Regions from separate parts of the Phytohabitans houttuyneae genome, predicted to be linked through region 2. Evidence: riboswitches for the same ligand, from Rfam matches in the RefSeq annotation. Region 2 holds a riboswitch; each other region holds the start of a gene.
What was found. A riboswitch is a leader RNA that binds a small molecule or an ion and turns the genes downstream of it on or off. The one in region 2 is predicted to bind cyclic di-AMP.
Positions count from the first base shown of each region.

Region 1: it holds a riboswitch for cyclic di-AMP, as region 2 does, so the genes downstream of both, Phou_RS15890 (coiled-coil domain-containing protein) here and Phou_RS46630 (coiled-coil domain-containing protein) in region 2, are expected to answer to the same signal.
Region 3: it holds a riboswitch for cyclic di-AMP, as region 2 does, so the genes downstream of both, Phou_RS19330 (C40 family peptidase) here and Phou_RS46630 (coiled-coil domain-containing protein) in region 2, are expected to answer to the same signal.

Region 1 covers NZ_BLPF01000001.1:3,563,258-3,565,514, forward strand. The annotation lists gene Phou_RS15885 (glycoside hydrolase family 10-like protein) at 1-698, shown strand, start outside; cyclic di-AMP (ydaO/yuaA leader) riboswitch at 845-976, shown strand; gene Phou_RS15890 (coiled-coil domain-containing protein) at 980-2,014, shown strand.
Region 2 covers NZ_BLPF01000004.1:987,298-989,554, reverse strand. The annotation lists gene Phou_RS46630 (coiled-coil domain-containing protein) at 1-985, opposite strand, end outside; cyclic di-AMP (ydaO/yuaA leader) riboswitch at 990-1,123, opposite strand; gene Phou_RS46625 (cation diffusion facilitator family transporter) at 1,241-2,149, opposite strand.
Region 3 covers NZ_BLPF01000001.1:4,195,912-4,198,168, reverse strand. The annotation lists gene Phou_RS19335 (N-acetylmuramoyl-L-alanine amidase) at 1-405, opposite strand, end outside; cyclic di-AMP (ydaO/yuaA leader) riboswitch at 794-926, shown strand; gene Phou_RS19330 (C40 family peptidase) at 939-1,910, shown strand.

The DNA of each region.
Region 1 (2,257 bases), on a different contig from region 2:
GCCCGTTCGGCATCTGGCGCAACGCGTCCACCGACCCGCTCGGCTCGCCCACGCGCGGCCTGCAGAGCTACGACGCGATCTACGCCGACACGCGGCGGTGGGTGCAGGAGCGGTGGGTCGACTACATCGTGCCGCAGCTGTACTGGCACATCGGCTTCGCGATCGCCGACTACGCCAAGCTGCTGCCGTGGTGGTCGGAGCTGGTGGCCAACAGCCCCGTGCAGCTCTATGTCGGCCAGGCCGACTACCGCATCGGGCAGAAGGGCGCCTGGAGCAAGCCGGACGAGCTGGACAAGCAGCTGGCACTCAACCGCAAGTACCGGGTGACCGGCAGCATCCACTTCAGCGCGCGGCAGGTGAAGGCCGACCGCCTGGGCGCGGTATCACGCTACGCGCAGGCGCACTACGGCGAGCCCGCGCTGGTGCCGGCAATGTCACACCTGCCGGGCAAGCGGCCACCCGCGCCCGAGGTCGAGGCCGACCGCGTGGACAGCGGCGTGCGGCTCCGCTGGGACGGCGACGCGACGAGCTACGCGGTCTACCGGGTCGACGGCGAAGCGGCCCGGCTGGTGGCCACGACACGCGGCACGACCTGGGTCGACACCGCGAAGAGCGAGGGGCCGCACACGTACTGCGTCACCGGCCTCGATCGACTGTGGAACGAAGGAAACGCTAGCGAACCACGCGTTGTCGCGTAGACACGCATCGCTATCCATTACCGAACGTCGTTGCCCGCTAACGCGATTTCTACGCTTTTCCCAGGTCAGAGCGTTGCTGGAGTCCACTGTCGATCCGGTAAGCTTTCCCGCGGTTTGCCGCGTGACGGTGCCCCCACGGCGCCGGCGGCACACCGCCGCCTAATCGCCCGCACGGGCGAGTCGGGGAACCAGGTAACTGGGGTGAATCCGCACAGCGGTAGGGATCCTTCCGTCCCGAACCCGTCAGCTAACCCGGCCGGCGGCTGATGGGAGGACTGTGCATGACGGCATCCGTACGTCGCCGGCGCTGGTCGCTGGCCGTAGCCCTGGCCGCTGCGGCGGCCACGCTGCTTTCCGGGGTGGCCATCGGGCCAGGTGGGGCATCCGCCGCGCCGAAGCCCACCCCCGGCGACGAGGGCGGCACCCCGCTGCTGCGGGACGTGCTCTCCGAAACGAGCAAGGGCTACATCGACGCCCGAAACGCCGTCACCAAGTCACGTGGCCGCCAGCTTCAGCTCCAGCTTGAGCTGGAAAAGGCTCAAGAGACCATCAAGGAGATGGAGCCCGAGGTAGCGCTCGTGGCCGGCACCTCCTACCGAAACGGCCGCATCGGCCCGATGAGCCTGCTGCTCAACAGCGCCTCGCCGGACGAGTTCCTGGAGCGCGCGGCCGCGCTGGACATGCTCGCCGCCCGCGACAACGCAAAGCTCGCGAAGCTCAACGCCGCCCTCACCCAGGCCAGCCGCGCCAAGGCCGCCATCGACATCGAGGTCAAGGAAGAGCAGAAGCAGCTCACCATCATGGCCCGGCAGAAGTCCGAGGCGGAAAAGGCGCTACAACTGGTCGGCGGCAAGGCAACCGGCGGCTTCGTGAGCGCCACCTCACCCGAAGCCCGCCCGGCGCCACGCAACAGCGACGGCGGCTTCTCCTCGCAGGGCTGCACCGCCGAAGACCCGACCACCGGCCGCTGCATCACGCCCCGCACGCTGCACATGCTCAAGGAAACCCAGCGGCTGGGCTTCAAACGCTTCGTCAACTGCTTCCGTCCCGGCGGGCCGTTCGAGCACCCCAAGGGCCGCGCCTGCGACTTCTCCTCCGAGCCAAACGGCTTCGGCGGCGACGCCACCGGCGGCGACAAGCTCTACGGCAACAACCTCGCCGCCTTCTTCGTGCGCAACGCCGACCGCCTGGGCGTGATGTACGTGATCTGGTACCGCCAGTTCTGGTCCCCCGCCACCGGCTGGAAGTCGTACAGCGGCGCGGGCGGCGACCCGTCGAGCGACCACACCAACCACGTACACATATCGATGCTTTAGCGAGCTACCGCGATGTCCGCCGTGGTCCGGACCGTTGCTCCCGCGGCCTCACCCTCCGCGGTCGCCCAGCTCACCCCAGGAGCCCGCTCCGGCAAATCTTGGCAAGTTAGCGGCGAAATAACGCGCTAACTCACCAAGGTCTCGAAGCTCACACCGCCTGCACCTGATCGACAGTCACCGACCGCGACGACGGCACCGAACTCTGGGCGGACTCGCGTAATCCAGCTCGAAGATCTGCAGAAG
Region 2 (2,257 bases):
CGTGGTTCGTGTGCAGCTCGCTCGGCCCGCAACAGCCGCTGTACGACTTCCAGCCGCTGCTGGGCAGCCAGATCTGGCGGAACCAGATGACGTACAGCACGCCGAGCCGGCTTGAGTTCTTGATGAAGAAGTTGGACAGGTTGTTGCCGTACGTCTTGGCCGAACCCGAGGCCGTACCGCCGAAGATGTCGCTTGAGCTGACCGCGAAGTCGCAGCCGCGACCGAGCGGGTGCTCACCCGACGAACCGTCGCGGTAGCAGGAGACGAAAATCTTGAACCCCGCCCCCTGTGCCTGCCGCACCGCGTGCAGCGTGCGCGGCGTGATGCAGCCCTTCTTCGAGGTCGGATCCGGGCGGATGGAGCAGCCCGAACCGCCGGAGAACCCCGCGGCGGTGGCCGAACTGCCGCTGCCGCTCGGTGGCCCGCTGGCGTCCTCGCCGCCGCCGGCGTTCTTCAGGGCGGTCTCCGCCTGTTTCTTGCGGGCGGCCATGACCTGGACCTGTTTCTGCTGCTCGCGGATCTCGCCGTCGAGCGCGAGCTTGGCGCGGGCCGCCTGGTCCTTGGTGTCGAGCAGGTCGCGCAGCTTCTTGTCCTCGGTCGCGGCCACCGCGTCAAGTGCCGCGGCGCGGTCGATGAAGCCCTCGGGCGAGGAGCTGTTGAGCATCGCGGAGATCGGGCCGAGCCGGCCGCGGCGGTACGCCACGTTGGCCACCTCGCCGATCACCTCGCTCTTGACGACCAGGTCGCGCTCGAGCTGGGCCAGTTGAGTGGTCAGCTCCTGCTGCCGCTTCTTGGACTTGTTCAGGGTGTTCTGCGCCGCGAGGAAACCCTTGGTGGCCGCTTCGAGCTGCTCGCGCAGGGTGGCGGTGCCGCCCTCGTCGTCGGTGGGTGCGGCGGCCGCCGGCTCCGCTGGTATGCCGATCAGCGCGAACGCCGCGGCGAGAAGCACCGCGACGAGGCTGACCCGGCTGCGGGCATGAGCCATCAACCATCCTTCCAGTCAGCCGCCTACCGAGTTAGCTGACGGGTTCGGGACGGAAGTCTCCCTACCGCTGTCGCGGATTCACCCCAGTGGATCGGTGGTTCCCCGGCTCGCCCGAAGGCGACTCGGCGGCGGCCAACACCTGCGCCGGGGGCGCCGCCGGGTATTGGCCGGAGCCGAGAATAGCGGCTTTCCATCGATGTGCACACTGTTGCACCGATCGTGACGAATCAAGTACGCCCTGCTCAGGGCCGGTTTCTACCAGCCGGCGGGGTGGCAGTCGCCCGACCGGGGCTCGACCTGGAGGGTCGCGTGCCCGATGTCGAAGTCGTCGTGCAGCGCCTCGCGGGCGGCCACCAGCACCGGCCCGACCTGCGCGGACTCCTCCAGCGTGAGGTGTGCGGAGGCGACGTCCATGCCCGAGGTCAGCGTCCACACGTGCAGGTCGTGCACGTCGCAGACGCCGGGCACGGCGGCCAGCCGCCGCTGGACCGCGGTCACGTCGAGGTGCTCCGGCGCGGCCTGCACGAGGATGCGCACGGCGGCCCGCGCCAGCCGCCACGTGCGCGGCAGGATGAACAGGCCGACCGCGACCGCGATGATCGGGTCGGCGTAGGACCAGCCGGTCAGGCCGATCACGACGGCGGCGACGATCACGCCGACCGAGCCGAGCAGGTCGCCGAGCACCTCCAGGTACGCGCCGCGCACGTTGAGGCTCTCCCGCGCGCCCGACCGCAGCAGCCAGAACGCGACGAGGTTGGCGAGCAGGCCGGCGACCGCGACGGCGAGCATCGGGCCGGCCGGGACGTCGGGCGGGTCGCCCAGGCGGCGCGCGGCCTCGACGAGCACGTAGATCGCGACGCCGAAGAGCAGCAGCGCGTTGCCGAGGGCGGCGAGGACCTCCAGCCGGTACAGCCCGAAGGTGCGCTGCGGGTCCTGGGCGGCCCGCGAGGCGGCGTGGATGGCGGCCAGGGCCATGCCGATGCCGAGCACATCGGTGAACATGTGGCCGGCGTCGGACAGCAGCGCCAGCGAGCCGGTGAGCAGCGCGGCCACCGCCTCGACCACCATGAACGCCGCCAGCAGGGCGAACGCACCCCACAGCCGCCCGCGGTGGCGCTCACCAGCCCGCGCGGCGGCCGTCCCGTGGTCGTGTCCGGCACCCATCGGCACAGAATACATGCTGACATTGCTATGTATGCAAACCTGAGATTGGGAATCAGTGTCGAACCGGTTGAACTTCGAACCAGTTGGAAAAGACGTACGTGAATTCTG
Region 3 (2,257 bases), on a different contig from region 2:
CGCGGCACGGTCGAGCGTCTGCAGCGCTTGCGGCGCCGGGGCGGCCACGCCGCCGGAGTCGACGTTTCGGGCGGGGCGGGCGGCGTCGCCGCGCGGGTCCTCGCCGTCGTGGTCGTGGTGGTTGCCGGTGGGCAGCGACATCACGTACTCGGCGTCGGTGAGGTGCATCGGGCCGAAGCCGCCGCTGGTGCTGGGCGTGCCGGCGTTGGTGTCCCAGCGGGACTCCAGATAGGACACCGCGAGCAGCACGCTCTCCGGGACGCCGTGCTGTTCCGCGGCCGCTGCGTACTCCTGCTGTCTGGTGTCTTGCGTGGGGCTGGACGCGGGGACGGCGGCGGCCGGCATGAGGGTCGCCGCCCCGACCACCGCTGTCGTGAGGGCGATGCGCGTTGTCAGGTAGGGCATCAGAACCTCCGTTCGGGGATGGGGTCACCCTGGCTGTCGCCAGCCGTCTTCGTCAATAGATTCCGCCAGATGTAGCGCGCTCGTAAAAAAGCTTCACTCGGTCTCGCTCGCCGCTTTGTCCGCCTTGCCACGAAACTCCACAATCGAGCAATGTCACGCTTTATGCACACGACGCGCCGGTACACGCCTCGGAGTCACCGCGCTACTTCTTGTGTCCACTGTGAATTCCGCGCTAATTACCATTCACCGAGAACGTTTCGATACACGCGCCGCTACCGGCTCATATACGCACCGAGAGGGTTTTCCACAGCGCTTGCGCGGGTGATTGGGCCACTCCTACCCTTGGGGATCGTTGAGCCGGCGGTCGGCCTCCCAGCCTGGGAGACCACGGCTCAGCCCGCCGAGTCGAGAAAGAAACGAGCCGGGGACCCAAGCACTTCGGGGTGAATCCGCGAAAGCGGTAGGGCGCGCTCTCCCGCCCGAACCCGTCAGCTAACCCGGTAGGCGGCCAGGGAGAAGGAGTAACGGCTCCGGTGGCACGCTATGCCGCGCGTCGCACCGTAATCACCGCTCTTGTCGCTGTCGCGACCGTGCTCTCCACCGGCACCGTGGCACGCGCCCAGCCCACACCCGCCGAGATCGAGAAGCAGATCGACGCGGCCTGGGTCAAGCTGGAGCCGCTGGCGGAAAAGCACAACGCGACCCGGCTCGACCTCCAGGCGAAGCGCAAGAAGGCTGACGCGCTCGCCAAGAAGATCGCGCCGCTGCAGCTGCAGATCGACCTCGCCATGGCGAAGGTGGGAGAGTACGCAGCCGAGCAGTACAAGGGCGGCAACTTCTCGGCGCTCAACGCGATGTTGACGACAGGGTCGCCCTCGACCTTCACCAACCAGCTCGAGATGCTCGAAGTCTTCGCCCGCCGTTCGCAGAAGGACATTTCGGCGGTCGTCGACCTCCGCGCGCGGTACGTGGCGCAGAAGGAGCCGCTCGACCAGCTCGTCGGCCAGCTCACCGAAGAAGAGGCGCAGCTGGCGGCGAAGAAGAAGCAGATCGACGTCGAGATCGCCAAGCTCGAAAAGATGCGCCTGGACGCGTACGGGTCGGGTGGCGGCATCGGCGAGCTCCGGCCGGCTCCCTGCCCCGTGCAGTACGACGGCAGCGCCGGCACGAAGGCGGCCAAGTTTGCCTGCGCCCAGATCGGCAAGGGTTACGTCTTCGGCAACGAGGGCCCCAACACGTACGACTGCTCGGGCCTGACCATGAAGGCGTGGGCCGCCGCCGGCACAAGCCTGCCCCACAACGCGGCTCGCCAGCGCGGCCAGGTCCCGTCGGTCAGCCGGAGCAACCTCAAGGTCGGCGACCTCGTCTTCTACTACAGCGACCTGCACCACGTCGGCATCTACGTCGGTGGCGGCTACATCGTCGACGCGTCCAAACCAGGCGTGCCGATCCGGATGCGCACGATCAACGCCGCGCCCATCCACAGCTACGGCCGCCCCGGATAAAAGCGTTACCCACCCCCGTGGCCGCGCCTGCTGCGTGTTCCCCCGTCACGCACCCGCACCGGCCAGTAAAAGAGACGCCCTCCCATCCACCCGGGCTGGGAGGGCGTTCTCTTGTCCGTTCGTCCCAGCTCGTGGGTGTCGACTGCTGGGGCCTGTTCGTGATCGCCGGCGTTGGCTGGCTGCTTGGCCCCCGACGAGGCCGGTTGGGTCGTTGTCCGAGTTGGCAAACTGCAAGCTCCCGGGCGCCAATCGCGGCCTTCGCCACCCATGACGCGCTGGACGCTGAGCCCGAGCAGGCCGATGCCCTGCAACAGCAAGTTCGGGACGCACCGATCTTCACTAGGCCG